DNA from 2 places in the Mycoavidus cysteinexigens genome. Region 2 is predicted to be linked to the other one. Evidence: predicted binding sites of a transcription regulator. Region 2 holds the regulator's gene; the other holds the start of a gene.
What was found. The regulator HrcA, encoded in region 2, represses chaperone genes, less so after heat shock. The targets are predictions, from matches to a motif close to TTAGCACTCNNNNNNNNNGAGTGCTAA.
Positions count from the first base shown of each region.

Region 1: rpoH (RNA polymerase sigma factor RpoH) is a predicted target of HrcA. The motif match lies at 1,578-1,604, and genes of this name have one in related genera.

Region 1 is NZ_AP018150.1:2,562,087-2,569,858, forward strand. Features, by position in the region: gene MCB1EB_RS10835 (hypothetical protein) at 53-451, opposite strand; gene MCB1EB_RS10840 (Hsp20/alpha crystallin family protein) at 845-1,345, shown strand; gene rpoH (RNA polymerase sigma factor RpoH) at 1,700-2,551, shown strand; gene MCB1EB_RS10850 (hypothetical protein) at 3,111-4,244, shown strand; gene clpA (ATP-dependent Clp protease ATP-binding subunit ClpA) at 4,415-6,712, opposite strand; gene clpS (ATP-dependent Clp protease adapter ClpS) at 6,709-7,023, opposite strand; gene nagA (N-acetylglucosamine-6-phosphate deacetylase) at 7,149-7,772, opposite strand, start outside.
Region 2 is NZ_AP018150.1:133,837-141,608, reverse strand. Features, by position in the region: gene dnaK (molecular chaperone DnaK) at 1-549, opposite strand, end outside; gene grpE (nucleotide exchange factor GrpE) at 652-1,230, opposite strand; gene hemH (ferrochelatase) at 1,347-2,408, opposite strand; gene MCB1EB_RS00565 (coiled-coil domain-containing protein) at 2,653-3,249, shown strand; gene hrcA (heat-inducible transcriptional repressor HrcA) at 3,313-4,344, opposite strand; gene MCB1EB_RS00555 (NAD kinase) at 4,544-5,467, shown strand; gene recN (DNA repair protein RecN) at 5,597-7,273, shown strand; gene glnE (bifunctional [glutamate--ammonia ligase]-adenylyl-L-tyrosine phosphorylase/[glutamate--ammonia-ligase] adenylyltransferase) at 7,270-7,772, opposite strand, start outside.

The DNA of each region.
Region 1 (7,772 bases), 370 kb from region 2:
AAACGAGAAAATAGATTTCATTATTATATGCAAGCTGGATTAGGAAATTCATTTATAATCGAAAAGCACGTATTCTGTTCTCAGACCAGGGCAGATGAAGTGCCTCCCGTAAATCCTTGCGCAATAAAAATAAAAGCTGGCTTAAATCAATGTTTTTACTTACGGTAAATTCCTCTATGAATTTATCTGTTGCATCGATAAGCTCTTTTGAACCAAAAATTTGAATATCCCTTAGCGCCGATTCAATATCAGCGACTTGAGTGTCTGTCAATTTTTTTCGCTGGGAAGCCGACTCTAGTTTCCGATAGGCCTCCAATAAATAATCAGTAATGAGATCGCGTTGTTTATTCTTACGGTCTCTGAAAACGCCAAACTGATATGTCACGATCCATCCTGCAACGGCTATTAGTCCTGCGAGTGAATGCTGATACTTCTCAAGTATTTCAAGCATAGGATTTTTCCTCCAGAAAGTAAAATTTTAGTCAATCGACAAATTAAACACGCACAGCCACCTCATTAAAAACTAGCATATAAATTAGTATAGTAATTTTGAATTCTATCCGTCAATTTTTGCATTTCTTTAAACTGAGAAAAGGACACTGCGTTTATTGCACTGAAACCAACAGAATTACTGACACAGCTTCGCGCCATACAGTTGCAATTATTTCGGGTCGAAAATCTAATTGATTGCAGGTCGAGGCGCTTTCAATTGCAAGCCATTAGAGTTACGAGGTGTTGAATTTATAACAATAGAACCTATAATTAAACCAAACGCCAAATTTCACAGCATTGAATTGACTTTAAACTGATGAGTCGCAATCGTAAATATTCGGAGGATCTAACCATGAGTAATATGCTTGCTCCCTGGAGAAAATATATACCTTTTTCCACTCAGCGAAACAGAGTCAACCCTTTTCAGGCAGTACAAACTGCATTTGACCGAATGCTGGAAGATTTCTACACAGATTTTAAAGGCACGTCAGGGTTTGTCAATGAAATGGAGGGCTTAATGATTACGCCATCCATCGATATTACCGAGAGTCAGGACCTTTTTAAAATAGAGGTAGAGGTGCCAGGAATCGGCCCTGAAAGCCTTAAAGTAACCACGGAGAGCCATGCCGTGACGATCAAAGGGGAAAAAACCGTTTCCCACAAGGATAAGGACCGGAATTACGCTGTACGGGAAATTGCCTATGGAGCTTACCAGCGCACTATACCCTTGCCAGAGTCAGTGGATATAGAAAAAGCCAAAGCAAGTTTTAAAGATGGCATACTTACCATAGAAGTGCCCAAAAAAGCGAGCGCCATGGAACACTACAAAGAACTCGCCATTGAGTCAGCCTGAACCGCGATAAAAAATTAGGGATTAAGGGTCGCCGCCCTGGAAGGGGATAAGCGCCTAAAGGTGCACGATCGGCGCGGCCTCATGCCATTGATTTACCACTTTGTCACAATCCATATGGTTAAAGCCAACTGGATATGGAGCCGCGCTTGCCTTTTGCCGAATAAAATATTACGTGCCGCTTATTGCAACTTCGCTCCAACTGAGCCTCATAGAAAGACCTCTCTAGAGCAAATTAGCACTCTACGCAGAAGAGTGCTAATATTATAAAAATACCTCTCTTAAGGAGCGTAAATGATCACAAAACCTGAATTAAAGAGATCCGAACTAGGCGGAGCACTGGCTCTTACTCCCGGTATGCCGTTACTTGGCCCATTAGGCGATCTTAATGCCTATATCCAAGCTGTTAGCCGTATTCCAATGCTGCAAGCAGAGGAGGAGCAACAGCTCGCCACGAATTATCGTGAACATGGGACGCTTGAATCAGCTCGCAAGCTGGTTTTATCCCATCTACGCTTGGTTGTCTCAATCGCCCGTGGCTACCTAGGCTATGGATTGCCCCATGCCGATCTGATTCAGGAAGGCAATATTGGGCTAATGAAAGCCGTGAAACGCTTCGATCCTCAGCAAAATGTGCGACTCGTATCCTATGCAATTCACTGGATTAAGGCCGAAATTCATGAATATATCTTGCGTAACTGGCGGATTGTAAAAGTCGCCACCACCAAGGCTCAGCGCAAACTTTTCTTCAATTTACGCCGCCATAAACGGGGCGTGCAAGCACTGACTTCGAGTGAAGTCGATGCTTTAGCTAAAGAGTTGAACGTCAAGCGTGAAGATGTGACTGAAATGGAAACCCGTATGACGGGCGGAGATGTTGCGCTAGAAGGACAAATTGACGACAATGAAGAATCCTTTGCGCCCATTGCATATCTCACAGACATCCAACATGAGCCAACTGAGGTGCTGGCTAATCGCCAGTTTGATCGTTTACAAAGCGATGGCTTAGCAAGTGCGCTAAATACGCTCGATGCCCGTAGCCGCCGCATTGTTGAAGCGCGCTGGTTACAGGTTGATGCGGAGGGTTCTGGCGGCGCAACGTTGCATCATCTGGCGGCTGAATTCGGCGTCTCGGCCGAGCGCATTCGCCAAATCGAAGTCAGTGCCATGAAAAAGATGCGCAATGCATTGACTGCTTATACAGCTTGACATCCTCACCGGCTTAAAGAGGACTTTTAGAAGTTGATTCGGCCCCCTAAATAGGGTCACGCTGCGCCAAATAGCAATTCCATCTAACCCATTAAACAGGCAAATAAATGACGGCTTTCATCCTAAGGGAAAGCACTCAAAGCCATTAAATCTGAGTTAGAGTCGCCCCATACTTACGGTGCCATCATGGACAGACAGCCGCCGGCGAATAGGAGACAAGATACGCTGATCCGAAGTTTTACTGGGGTAGAAAAACCGCGTGAGCAACAGATACTAACTGTGAAGTTGATTTGCCCTATTTTGGGTGTTTTGGAATTATTTGACGAAAAAGCGAGTAAAGTAGGTTTGTACCGACTTTTAAGGCTTGCGAGGCTCGATGATTGGCTTGTCTGCGTTTTTTGTCGAATTTCGAATAGCTTATCAATGAAGTTCGATTGCACCGCTAGGCCTAATATAATGAATTTATAGCGCGTTAAAAAAGTCACTACAATCCACCCCAACGGCTAAAACACTTAATTTAGCTCTCATAAAATTTCCTCCAATAAATACATCCATTCCAATGAAATTATTTAGAATAATCAACTTAGTTTTTTGGGGAATATTTATTTCCGCCTGCGGCGGAGGAGGAAATGAAGAGGGAAAAATAGATCGGCAATACTTTAATAAAACTTTACCACCCTATTCTGAACTTAAAATAAAAGAAAATGATGCCATTCATGCGATTAATACAACTTTAGGGGGAAATTTTATTTCATCGCAGGATTACGAGCATTACATGAATTTAATTGCTATTAAGGAAAATCCATATGTTCCAAAAAAACAACTTAGGCTCATGCGAAAATATTATGATGGCGGCAAAATAACCCACGAACTCTATACACAAGAAAGATTAGGAACAGAGTGGGATCAATTTCCGTGTATTAATGCTATTCCATACAAAGATTATATCCGCCAAATAGGAATTTTTGGTTACCCCAAACATATGCAGAATGCTATCCATACGGTTAATTTTCTTTATAATTTAGCGCTCCCTTATCAATTTAATACAATTGAAAATGCCAATTTATTCAATGCAAATCGAATAATGATTGATATAAAAGGATATTTTTTAGTATTACGTCAAGAAGATAATGGAGAGTGGTGGTTACTAGATAATTTTTCTGAAGGTCCAAAGAAAATTTCAGGAAGTCATATAGAGTGGTTAAATAATTTAACGCAATCTTTCCCCAGCATCAAAGTGCTATGTTTCACTTCAGAAGATCTTCTCAAAGCAGAAAACTCTACTAAAACGCTACCCGCTTCTTTCATAGATTCTATGACTGACAGCGATCCATTCGGAGAGGATTTTATAGAAGAATTCTTCTATTTTTCATTTCTCAGTCCATCAGACCGATTAACGCAAATAGGTGAAGATCTTTATTTAGAAAAATCTGCATTTAAAGATAACACCTATAGATTCCTATATGAATTTACCGCAGAGCTACTCAACAAAAGTACAGAGCAAAGAATTAGAGTATTGGAGATTTTTAACTCTTTCATCGAGCGCAGTCCAGAATCTATCTTAAATTCTGGTTTAAGAAAAAGTTACAGAGAACAAATTAATCCAGCTACGATTGATGCGTTTAGAAAAGCTGCACGTAAACAGGATATTTTAAGGTTCAATCAGATGGACTATTATTGGATAGTTGATTAACGCTTACGCAACAGAACATGAGTCTCTCGGCTCTTTCTAACCATTCCGGCCTGGAGAGTGGCCTAGTGGGCAAAGAGCAATTAGCTGTATTAATTTTGCCCGTCTCATTGAGTACTCCCGTACTCAATGAGACGGCTTTCAATGCATCTGGGTCAACCGCGCTTAAGCTATCAGTCAATCTCCGCCGTTTCAGGGTTTGTATTGTGTGACTCGCCGTTTTCATCAAAGATAAGTTGCACGTTGTTTTGCTGGTCCACATCGACCTTAACACGCCCCCCATTTGACAGCTTGCCAAATAGTAATTCATCTGCCAAGGCGCGCCGGATAGTGCTTTGAATCAGACGTTGCATCGGCCGCGCGCCCATGAGTGGGTCGAAACCGCTGCTAGCAAGATATTTGCGCAGCTCATCAGTAAAAATAACCTCTACCTTCTTTTCATGGAGCTGCTCTTCCAATTGGATTAAGAACTTGTCAACTACACGCAGAATAATTTCTTCGTTGAGTGGGCGGAAGTTAATGATTGCGTCCAACCGATTACGAAACTCAGGAGTGAAGGTCTTTTTAATTTCGGCCATTTCATCGCCAGCTTCGTTGCGCGTAGTAAAACCAATTTTGGCTTTTTGCAGGGCTTCAGCGCCCGCGTTGGTGGTCATGATGACAATCACATTACGGAAATCGGCTTTACGGCCATTGTTATCCGTCAATGTGCCATGATCCATCACTTGCAACAGAAGATTATAAATATCTGGATGCGCTTTTTCGATTTCATCCAGCAGCAACACGCAGTGCGGCTTTTTCGTGATCGCCTCCGTTAAGAGGCCACCTTGATCAAAGCCAACATAACCCGGCGGCGCGCCGATTAAACGGCTGACCGCATGGCGCTCCATGTACTCAGACATATCAAAACGCGTCAGCTCAATCCCCAAGGTGAAAGCAAGTTGACGGGCGACCTCGGTTTTACCAACGCCCGTTGGGCCTGAGAATAGAAACGCGCCGATAGGTTTGCCAATTTGACCCAGTCCGGCACGCGCCATTTTAATCGCGGAGGCCAAAGCTTCAATGGCTAGGTCTTGTCCAAAGACCACGCTTTTGAGGTCGCGCTCAAGGGTCTGCAATTTGCTGCGATCATCGAGTGAAACGCTTTGGGTCGGCACGCGGGCGATTTTTGCAATAATTTCCTCAATTTCAGTTTTACCTACGATCTTTTTTTGTTTCGATTTAGGTAATACGCGTTGCGCTGCGCCCGCTTCATCAATCACGTCAATCGCTTTATCAGGCAAATGCCGATCCGTAATAAAACGGGCCGATAATTCAGCCGCAGCGGATAATGCAGCGCCAGAATATTTAACATTGTGATGCTCTTCAAAGCGCGACTTCAATCCACGCAAAATCGCTATGGTTTGGGCCACCGTGGGCTCAGACACATCAATTTTTTGGAAACGCCGCGACAAAGCGGCATCTTTATCAAAAATCCCGCGATACTCGGTAAAAGTAGTCGCTCCAATGCATTTTATTTGTCCTGACGAAAGCGCTGGTTTTAATAAGTTTGATGCGTCTAGCGTCCCGCCTGAGGCAGCGCCTGCGCCAATCAAAGTGTGAATTTCATCGATAAAAAGTATCGCATGAGGGCGCTCTTTTAATTCTTTAAGCACTATTTTTAAACGTTGCTCAAAATCGCCACGGTATTTAGTGCCGGCCAGCAAAGCGCCCATATCTAATGAATAAACCACTGCATTCGCCAATATATCAGGCACTTCGCCACGCGTGAGCCGCCAGGCAAGCCCTTCCGCGATAGCCGTTTTACCTACGCCGGCCTCCCCTACTAATAGCGGGTTGTTTTTCCGACGTCGGCACAAAACTTGCACTACGCGTTCAACTTCGGGCTCCCGCCCAATCAATGGATCAATGCGCCCTTCTTTGGCGAGTTGATTCAAGTTCTGCGTAAATTGCGCTAGCTGGGTTTCTTTTTGTCCAGCCGCTCCGTCTTGATCTGTGCTGGCATCCGCCGATTTTGTGGCTTCACTCTCGCCGGTTTTAGCGATTCCGTGCGCAATAAAATTGACCACATCTAAGCGCGCGATCCCTTGTTGCTGCAAGCAATAAACCGCATGCGACTCCTTTTCTCCAAAAATCGCAACCAATACATTTGCGCCGGTCACTTCTTTTTTGCCATTTGAGGCAGATTGGACATGCATAATCGCACGCTGAATCACCCTCTGAAAACCTAATGTAGGCTGTGTATCGGCGTCTATCGAACCCGGTACGACCGGAGTGTTATCGTGAATAAAATGGTGCAAATTGTGGCGCAGGTCATCAATGTTGGCCGCGCAAGCGCGCAATACCTCAACCGCGGTCGGATTATCTAACAGCGCTAGCAATAGGTGCTCTACCGTAATAAACTCATGCCGGGCTTGGCGCGCTTCCATAAACGCCATATGCAAGCTAACCTCTAGTTCTTGAGCGATCATGTTCTCTCCATAACGCATCGCAGCGGATGACCGGCCTGCTTTGCATGGGTGGTTACCTGCTTAACTTTGGTCATTGCCACATCACGCGTATAAACCCCACAAATTGCTTTACCTTCGCAATGTACCTTCAGCATAATCTGAATTGAGGCCTTTTGGTCTTTTCTAAAGTATTTTTGAAGAATCATGACGACAAACCCCATCGGCGTAAAGTCATCATTTAACAACACGACTTGATACATAGGCGGCGGTTTTATTTTTTGCTTTTGCCGCTCAACCACAATGTTATCTTCGAGATTCGAGAAAATCGCCATACTCTTCTTTATTTTAAACAAGTTGCATGCACTTGCATTGTGGCCGGGCTCATTAGAGTAGAATAACTAACTTCATGCAGGTTGTTTGCAACCGCCTCACCGAACCAAAATCAGTTCGACCAAATCTAGATTTTTTCACCTTCGACATACGTTGCCTGCACCATCAGTTGGCGATCAAGCACAACTAAATCTGCCCAGGCGCCGACTGCGAGCCGACCACGTTGCGTTAAGCCCAAATAATCCGCCGCATAGCGTGACAAGCGGTGGGAGGCTTCGGCTAACGGCAAACCCAGCGAGACTAGATTACGCAGCGCTTGGTCCATCGTCAATGTGCTCCCGGCCAATGTGCCATCCGCCAAGCGCACGCCATTGACGCACTTAAGCACCGTCTGGCTACCCAATGGATAAGCGCCATCTGGCATACCCGCTGCCGCCGTGCTGTCAGTCACACAGTAGAGCTTGGGAATCGCGCGCAGCGCCGTGTAAATTGCTCCTGGATGCACGTGCAACAAATCTGGAATGAGTTCCGCATACTCAGCATGCGCAAGCGCCGCGCCCACCATGCCTGGCGCTCGATGGTGCAAGCCAGTCATCGCGTTGAATATATGGGTAAACCCTGTTGCCCCCTGCTTAAGGGCGTTCACGCCATCCTCATAACTGCCTAACGTATGGCCAAGCTGTACCCGTATCCCGCGCGCGGCGAGCTGGGCGATGACACCTAAATGGCCAGCCAGCTCCGGCGCCAACGT
Region 2 (7,772 bases):
TTTGTCTAACCCAAAAGCGAGCGCTGCCGCGGTGGGTTCGTTGATGATACGCTTGACTTCAAGCCCAGCAATACGGCCTGCGTCTTTGGTTGCTTGGCGCTGACTGTCATTAAAGTAGGCGGGCACCGTGATGACCGCCTCGGTGACAGGTTCGCCGAGATAGTCTTCTGCGGTTTTTTTCATTTTGCGCAGTATTTCAGCCGAAATTTGTGGCGGCGCAAGTTTTTCGCCACGCACGTCAACCCAGGCATCGTTATTATCTGCTTTAATGATTTTATATGGCATTAAGGCAATGTCTTTTTGCACTTCTTTTTCTTCAAAACGCCGCCCAATCAGGCGCTTAACGGCATAAATCGTATTATGTGGATTGGTCACGGCCTGCCGTTTAGCCGGTGCGCCGACAAAAATTTCGCCATCTTCCATATAAGCGATGATCGAAGGCGTCGTGCGAGCGCCTTCTGAATTTTCAATCACTTTAACTTGATTGCCTTCCATCACAGCAACACAAGAGTTCGTCGTGCCCAGGTCAATCCCGATAACTTTGCCCATTTAATTCTCCTAATCCTTTAAATCGTGGTAAGCACAGGGCTTACCTGTTTATTCAAACTATACTGAAAATAAGTACGATACGCTTATTTTCAAGGTGTTTATTTACGCCAAGTTAGCGTTATGCGCAGGCGGCGCGGAAGAGCTGGCGTTTTTGGGTTCGCAGACCGTGACTAATGCTGGACGCAAGACACGCTCCGCAATCAGATAGCCTTTTTGCAAAACGCTAACCACCGTATTCGGCTCCTGCTCAGCACTGACCATTGAAATGGCTTGATGCAAATGCGGGTCGAATTTCTCGCCAACTGGATTAATTGTCACAATCCGCCCTTTTTCCAGCGCGCTATTAAACTGACGCAAAATCAGTTCAATCCCTTCGCGCACTTTAACAAGGTCCGCGGAAGAATCGGCTAGCGCGGCTTCAAAACTATCCATTACCGGCAAAAGATGTCCAGCAAAACGCTCTAATGCGAATTTATGCGCTTTTTCAACGTCTTCTTGGGCGCGGCGGCGCATATTTTCGGTTTCTGCCTTGGCGCGTAGGTAACTGCCTTCAAGTTCAGCGATTTTTTCCTGTGCCTTAGCAAGCGCCTCTTCAGTCAGGCGAGAGCTTTCTTGAGGGGCAGTTTCGACATTGAGCGCAGCATCTGGCTGCATTGTTTGATCAGGCTGCTTTTCTTCCATATTCAATCTATTTATTCAATCCAAAAAATTATTTTACACAATGTAGATCTCCCGTTAGGAGAGAAGTTACATGTTTTTTATCGCAGAAACTTTATTTGGGGATCTAACCCTCTATTTCAAGAGATCGCGCCAGATGAATTTTGCACGGGCCAACCTTGTAAGTGCAAACGTACCAGGTCTGCTAGGCCATCGATAAACCACGGCGCAGCATTTAAGCATGGAATGTAATGATATGTCTCTCCTCCTGCCTGCAAAAAAATAGCGCGCCCCTCAATCCCGATTTCTTCGAGCGTCTCCAAACAATCCGCTGTAAAACCGGGACAAAGCACATCAACCCGCTTGACTCCTGCCGCCCCGAGCTCTTTAAGTACTATCGCTGTATCCGGCCGCAACCATTCAGCCCGGCCAAAGCGTGATTGAAAGGTGATGCGATATTCAGCGTCTGATAAATTCAGTCTTTGCGCCAGCAATGTCGCGGTTAACTGGCAGTGCATATAATACGGATCACCTAAATCGATGATGCGTTTAGGCACTCCATGAAAACTCAACAGTAACCGGCTGCCTGAGGCAAAGTCAGGCAAGCCGTGTACGGCCCAATGTGCGCGCACTTGCGCTGCAAGCGCATCAAGATACGGCATAAAATCCGCATAATGCCGAATCGTGCGTAATTCAGGCTGGTTACGCATCCGTTGTAATGCAGTAAACGCCATATCAAAAGCGGAGGCCGTAGTGGCTGCGCAATATTGCGGATACATCGGCAGCAACAAAACGCGCTCAACCCCGCTGCGTTTTAATTGCGTTAGCATCTCATGGATATTGCGCGACCCGTAGCGCATCGCGTACTCCACACTGACGGCATAGCCTTGCGCATTGAGCTGCTGCTGCAACGCTTGAGCTTGCTGTGCAGTATAGACCCGTAAGGGTGAACCCTCGGACAGCCAGATCGACCTATATTTAGCCGCTGCGGCACGCCCACGCAAGGGCAAAATAATCAAGCGCAAAATCAATTGCCAGATGAGTGCAGGAATTTCAATCACCCGCGGATCAGACAAAAATTCGGCTAGATAGCGCCGAACTGACCGCGGCGTTGGCCTATCTGGGGTGCCAAGGTTAATCAACAGCACTGCGACGCGCGATGCATGGCTTGGGTGGATCTGTGGTTCAAGCTCAAAATGCATGAGTACCCGTTATTAGCATAAAAAATCCATCGAATTATTAATCATACGTCAAAGCGAGTAGGACACTCGCAAAAATTTTGTCGCCTCGCTATGTTTTTATTGACGAACCCCACGATTCAATTTATATTTAAATCAATTAGGCTAAAAAATGGTTCGCGCCTTATCATATCAAGGCCAGCATCAAAAAATGATTGGGTTCACTATGCTACCTAGGTTAAATTTTAAGCAATTGAAGGAAATCGTTATGGCTATCGCTTTATTTGACACGCTAAAATTTGCTAAACGCTTGCAGGAAGCAGGTGTGCCAACTGCTCAAGCCGAAGCTGAGGCAGAAGTTTTGTCTGAAATATTTGCGGTCAATCTACAGGCGTTACCCACCAAACAAGACTTGCAAGCGGTTAAAGAAGAGTTACAGCATGACATAAAAGACGTACGCAGTGACATAACCGATGTGCGTGGGGAAATAAAAGGTATACGCAACGACATCACCGACGTGCGCAATGAAATGCGTATTGAAATAAAAGAGGTCCGCAACGACATAACCAATGTGCGTGGCGAAATAAAAGAGATACGCAGCGACATAACCAATGTACGTGGGGAAATAAAAGAGATACGCAGCGACATAACCAATGTGCGTGGCGAAATAAAAGAGATACGCGGCGACATAACCGATATGCGCGGGGAAATAAAAGGCCTTAAAAAGGACGTATCCGGTTTGCGCACCGAAGTAGATTCCAAGCTGGAAAAATTGGAGTTGCGGCTAACGATTAAACTCGCCGTCATTATGGCGACGCTACTCAGCGCTGCGGTAGGGCTCAACAAATTTTTAATTTTAAATTAATCCGCACCGACTCAATTTCACTTCGGCTCTAGACGGAGCAAAACGATGCGTTTTAACTTTGGATTAACGCTGACTCAGGGCTTGCGATAGCAACTTTGCAGTAATATCAACAATCTGAATGACACGCTGATATGCCATCCGCGTTGGACCAATTACGCCAAGCGTGCCTACAACCTGGCCATCAACCTCGTAGGATGAGGTAACCACACTCATTTGCTCAATCGGTACGAGATTGGATTCGCCGCCGATAAAAATCTGCACGCCTTGCGCGTGACTAGAGACTTCAAGAAGCTGTAATAAACTGGTTTTTTGATCGAATACATTAAACAGCTTGCGCAAGCGGTCCATATCAGACGACAAATCCGCGACCTCAAGTAAATTCCGCTCTCCAGAGATCAAGACAGCTTCGCCCAAATCAGAAGTCTCCTCCGTACTAGCGACAACCGCTTCCTGCATAACATGCATTAAATGCGTCATATCGCCGCGCAGCGCTTCCAGTTCTGCACGTAAGCGTTTACGCACTTCACTAAAGCTCAAGTTTGCATAATTTGCATTAATATAATTTGACGCTTCGCTTAGCTGTGAGGGCGAATACTCTTTTTGTGTCGCCATAATACGATTTTGCACATCGCCTTCAGGAGTCACAATCACCAGCAGAATGCGTTTTTCCGAAAGGCGCATAAATTCAATCTGCTTAAATATATGACTGCGCCGCGGCGTCAAAACAACCCCCGCAAATTGCGACAAATTGGATAGCACGCTCGCCGCAGCCGCGACAAGTTTATTCGGCTCGCCAGGCCGCAATTGCGTGCGCACCGTACTTTCAACCTGTGCATCATCTGTGGGCGGCTGAGCCACCAGCATTGTATCAACGAAGAGCCGATAGGCCCGTGGCGTGGGGATACGCCCGGCTGAGGTGTGCGGACTCACAATAAGCCCACTTTCCTCTAAGTCAGACATCACATTACGGATTGTTGCGGGACTCAGCTCAAGGCCAGAATATTTAGAGAGCGTGCGCGATCCCACCGGCTGACCTTCGGCAATGTACCGTTCAATCAGGGTTTTAAGCAAAGTTTTGGCGCGTGGGTCTAACATAGCACCAAATTGTAGCGCAATCGTCACAGTAACCGTGTATTCATCAGCGTTTTTTTGGCCGACTGGTCAAAATAAGATCAACTGCTTAAAAAGCCGTATTGCCTAGTTAGGCAAACATGGTATGTTCCCTTTTCTGGGCGCGGCGCAACTTTATTTCCAAATGGCGCATCGCCTTTTTCGATCACAGCATAAGCCCGCTATGCCAAACAACACTCCTTTTAAAACCATCGCTCTTATCGGTCGCACCGATGCTCCACGTATTGGAGAGTTATTAGCGCTCCTGGCTAAGCGCATTCAGCAAGATGGTTTTGAGGTGGTTTTTGAAGCCAACACCGCCCGCGTGATTAACTTGGCGGCCGATGATAATTTAACGCGCAGTCCAATTCTGACGCTTACTGAGATAGGCCACCGCGCCGATGTTGCGATTGTCTTAGGAGGTGATGGCACGATGCTTGGCGTGAGTCGCCAACTTGCGCCTTACGGCACGCCATTGATTGGCATCAATCACGGGCGACTTGGTTTTATTACCGATATTTCAATTAGCGAAATGCAGCAGGTGATCCCGACCATGCTAGCAGGTGATTTTGCACGGGAAGAGCGCGCCCTGCTTGAAGCACGCATCATGCGGGCTGGTGCACCTATTTACCATGCGCTCGCTTTTAATGATGTGGTGGTCAACCGTAGCGGCTTTTCCGGCATGGTCGAATTACGGGTTCAGGTAAACGGCTGTTTCATGTATGAGCAGCGTTCCGATGGCCTAATTGTCGCTACCCCAACCGGTTCCACGGCCTATGCATTATCATCGCACGGGCCGATTTTACATCCTCAGTTAGGGGGGATCGTCTTAGTGCCTATTGCTCCCCACGCGCTGTCAAACCGGCCAATTGTATTACCTGATCATTCTGAGATTGCCATTCAGATCACCAGCGGGCGTGATGTTAATGTGAATTTTGATATGCAATCATTCTCTGCTTTGGAGCTAGAAGACACCATCGAAGTCCGCCGCTCCAATCATACTGTGCCTTTTTTGCATCCACCAACGTATAGTTATTATGCAACTTTGCGCAGCAAGCTGCATTGGAGTGAACCACCTTCATATGGCTCTAACCCTAATGTTTATTGAACTGCGCGCCAAATTAGTACAGCACAATCTAGCGGCTGGCTAGCTGTGAATTAAATTTTGCGATATTCTCAAACTGCTTGCGATTTTTTTGATTGCACGCGGCGAATTTTTTATTAGTCTGAGCTTAAGATGTTACGCTATTTATCGATTCGCGATTTTGTTATCGTCAGCACACTTAAACTTGAGTTTGAGCCTGGTTTTACCGTATTTTCCGGCGAAACCGGAGCCGGCAAATCCATTCTCATAGACGCTCTAGCCTTGGCGCTCGGCGCACGCGCAGATGCGAGCGTGGTGCGTTCGGGCCAGCCACGCACAGAAATTACAGCTGAATTCACTGTCTCGGAGCAGGTGCGTTACTGGCTCAATGAACATGCACTGGATGACGCTGAGCAGGATAATTTGTTACTGCGCCGTGTCATTGATAGCAGTGGCCGGTCACGCGCTTTTATCAACGGCACGCCAGCTACGCTTGCGCAACTGCGGGAAATCGGCGAAATGCTAGTTGACCTCCACGGCCAACATGCGCACCAACTGTTAATGCGCCCACAGGCGCAACGCACCCTGTTTGATCTACATGCCGGTCTTGCGCCACTCGCGCAGGAAACAGCTCAAGCCTGGCATCGTTGGCACGATGCCATACGCGCAACGCAAACCGCGCATGACGCAAACCGCGAGACTCAGCTTGAACGCGAACAACTTATCTGGCAGTTAGATGAATTGGACCAACTGGCTCCACAGCCGGGCGAATGGGAGTCAATTAATACAGAACACCGACGCTTGACACATGCCGCCAGCTTAATTGACAGCGTTCAGCATGCGCTAGAAATATTATCTGAATCCGATCAAGCTCTGCTGCCACGACTTAGCGCTTTAATTAATCTACTCCGTAAGCAAACGCAAATTGATGAGCAGCTGGCTGATGCGTTAACCGCTCTGGAACCAGCCGAGATCCAAATCAGTGAAGCCGTGCATACATTAAATCATTATGTACAACGACTCGAACTTGACCCTGCTCGACTCGCCCAGGTTGAGACACGACTTAATGCACTCCATAGCAGCGCCCGCAAATTCCACGTGGCGCCTGAAACGCTAACTGCCGAACATGCGGCGCGGCGCGCCCGCTTAAAAGAATTTGACGCAGCAACCGATTTAGAGAGATTGCAGGCAGATGCAGCATCGGCTCAAGCACACTATGAGAAACTAGCGCGACAGTTATCCAAGGCGCGCGCGCCAGCGGCGCAGGCGCTCAGCGCAGCCGTCACCACAACCATGCAAGATTTAGCCATGGCGGGCGGGCGCTTTGAAGTTGCGCTCGTGCCCCTGACGCAGACGGCAGAGGAAACTCAGCCTTTAGGCCGCGCACATGGATTCGAGCACATCGAATTCCGGGTTGCGAGTCACCCTAGCGTACCCCTACGACCGCTAGCGAAAGTGGCCTCCGGCGGGGAACTAGCCCGGATTAGCCTCGCCCTTTCCGTCATTACCAGCACGGCTAACCCAACGCCGACTTTAATTTTCGACGAGGTAGATAGTGGCATCGGCGGCGCTGTAGCTGAGGTAGTTGGGCGCTTATTGCACCAGTTAGGGCAACAACGTCAAGTGTTGTGCGTCACTCATTTAGCGCAAGTGGCAGCGCGCGGCGATGTGCATTTGCGGGTGACCAAACAGACCACATCTGCTCAGCAAGTCGTCAGTTTAGTGACTTCATTAGATCCCGATGGTCGCATCGAAGAAATTGCAAGGATGTTAGGCGGCATTGAAATTACTTCAACCACGCGCCAACATGCACAGGAAATGTTAATTTAGGAAATTCGCTTAAACACGCGCGCCCAGAGCGCCAATACGGCTTCATGTTGAGTTTGCACCTGCGCGGCGGGCACCCGCACATGCTGCTCGATACCATCCAGTTGTAACCTATGTTGCCACCTACGATAGAAACGATATGCATCACCCACGATAGCCGCTTCGCTGCCCGTAATGGCAGCATAATGCGCCGCTGTGCGTAGCAACGCAATATTGCCTGTATTACGAATCAACTCAGGGCATGATCCGGCGTATAGCAAAACAAAATACTGCACCATAAATTCAATATCAACCATCCCGCCCCGATCATGTTTAAGGTCGAAGAGTTGGCTTAAATTCGGATGACCTTCTAAGACCCTAGCCCGCATCGCCACAATCTCTTGCGCTAACGTCGCCGCGCTACGCGGCAAGGTCAACACTTGGGTCCGAATCGCTTCAAACGCAGCGCCAATACGTGCATCGCCAGCACAGTAGCGGGCTCGCGTTAAGGCCTGATGCTCCC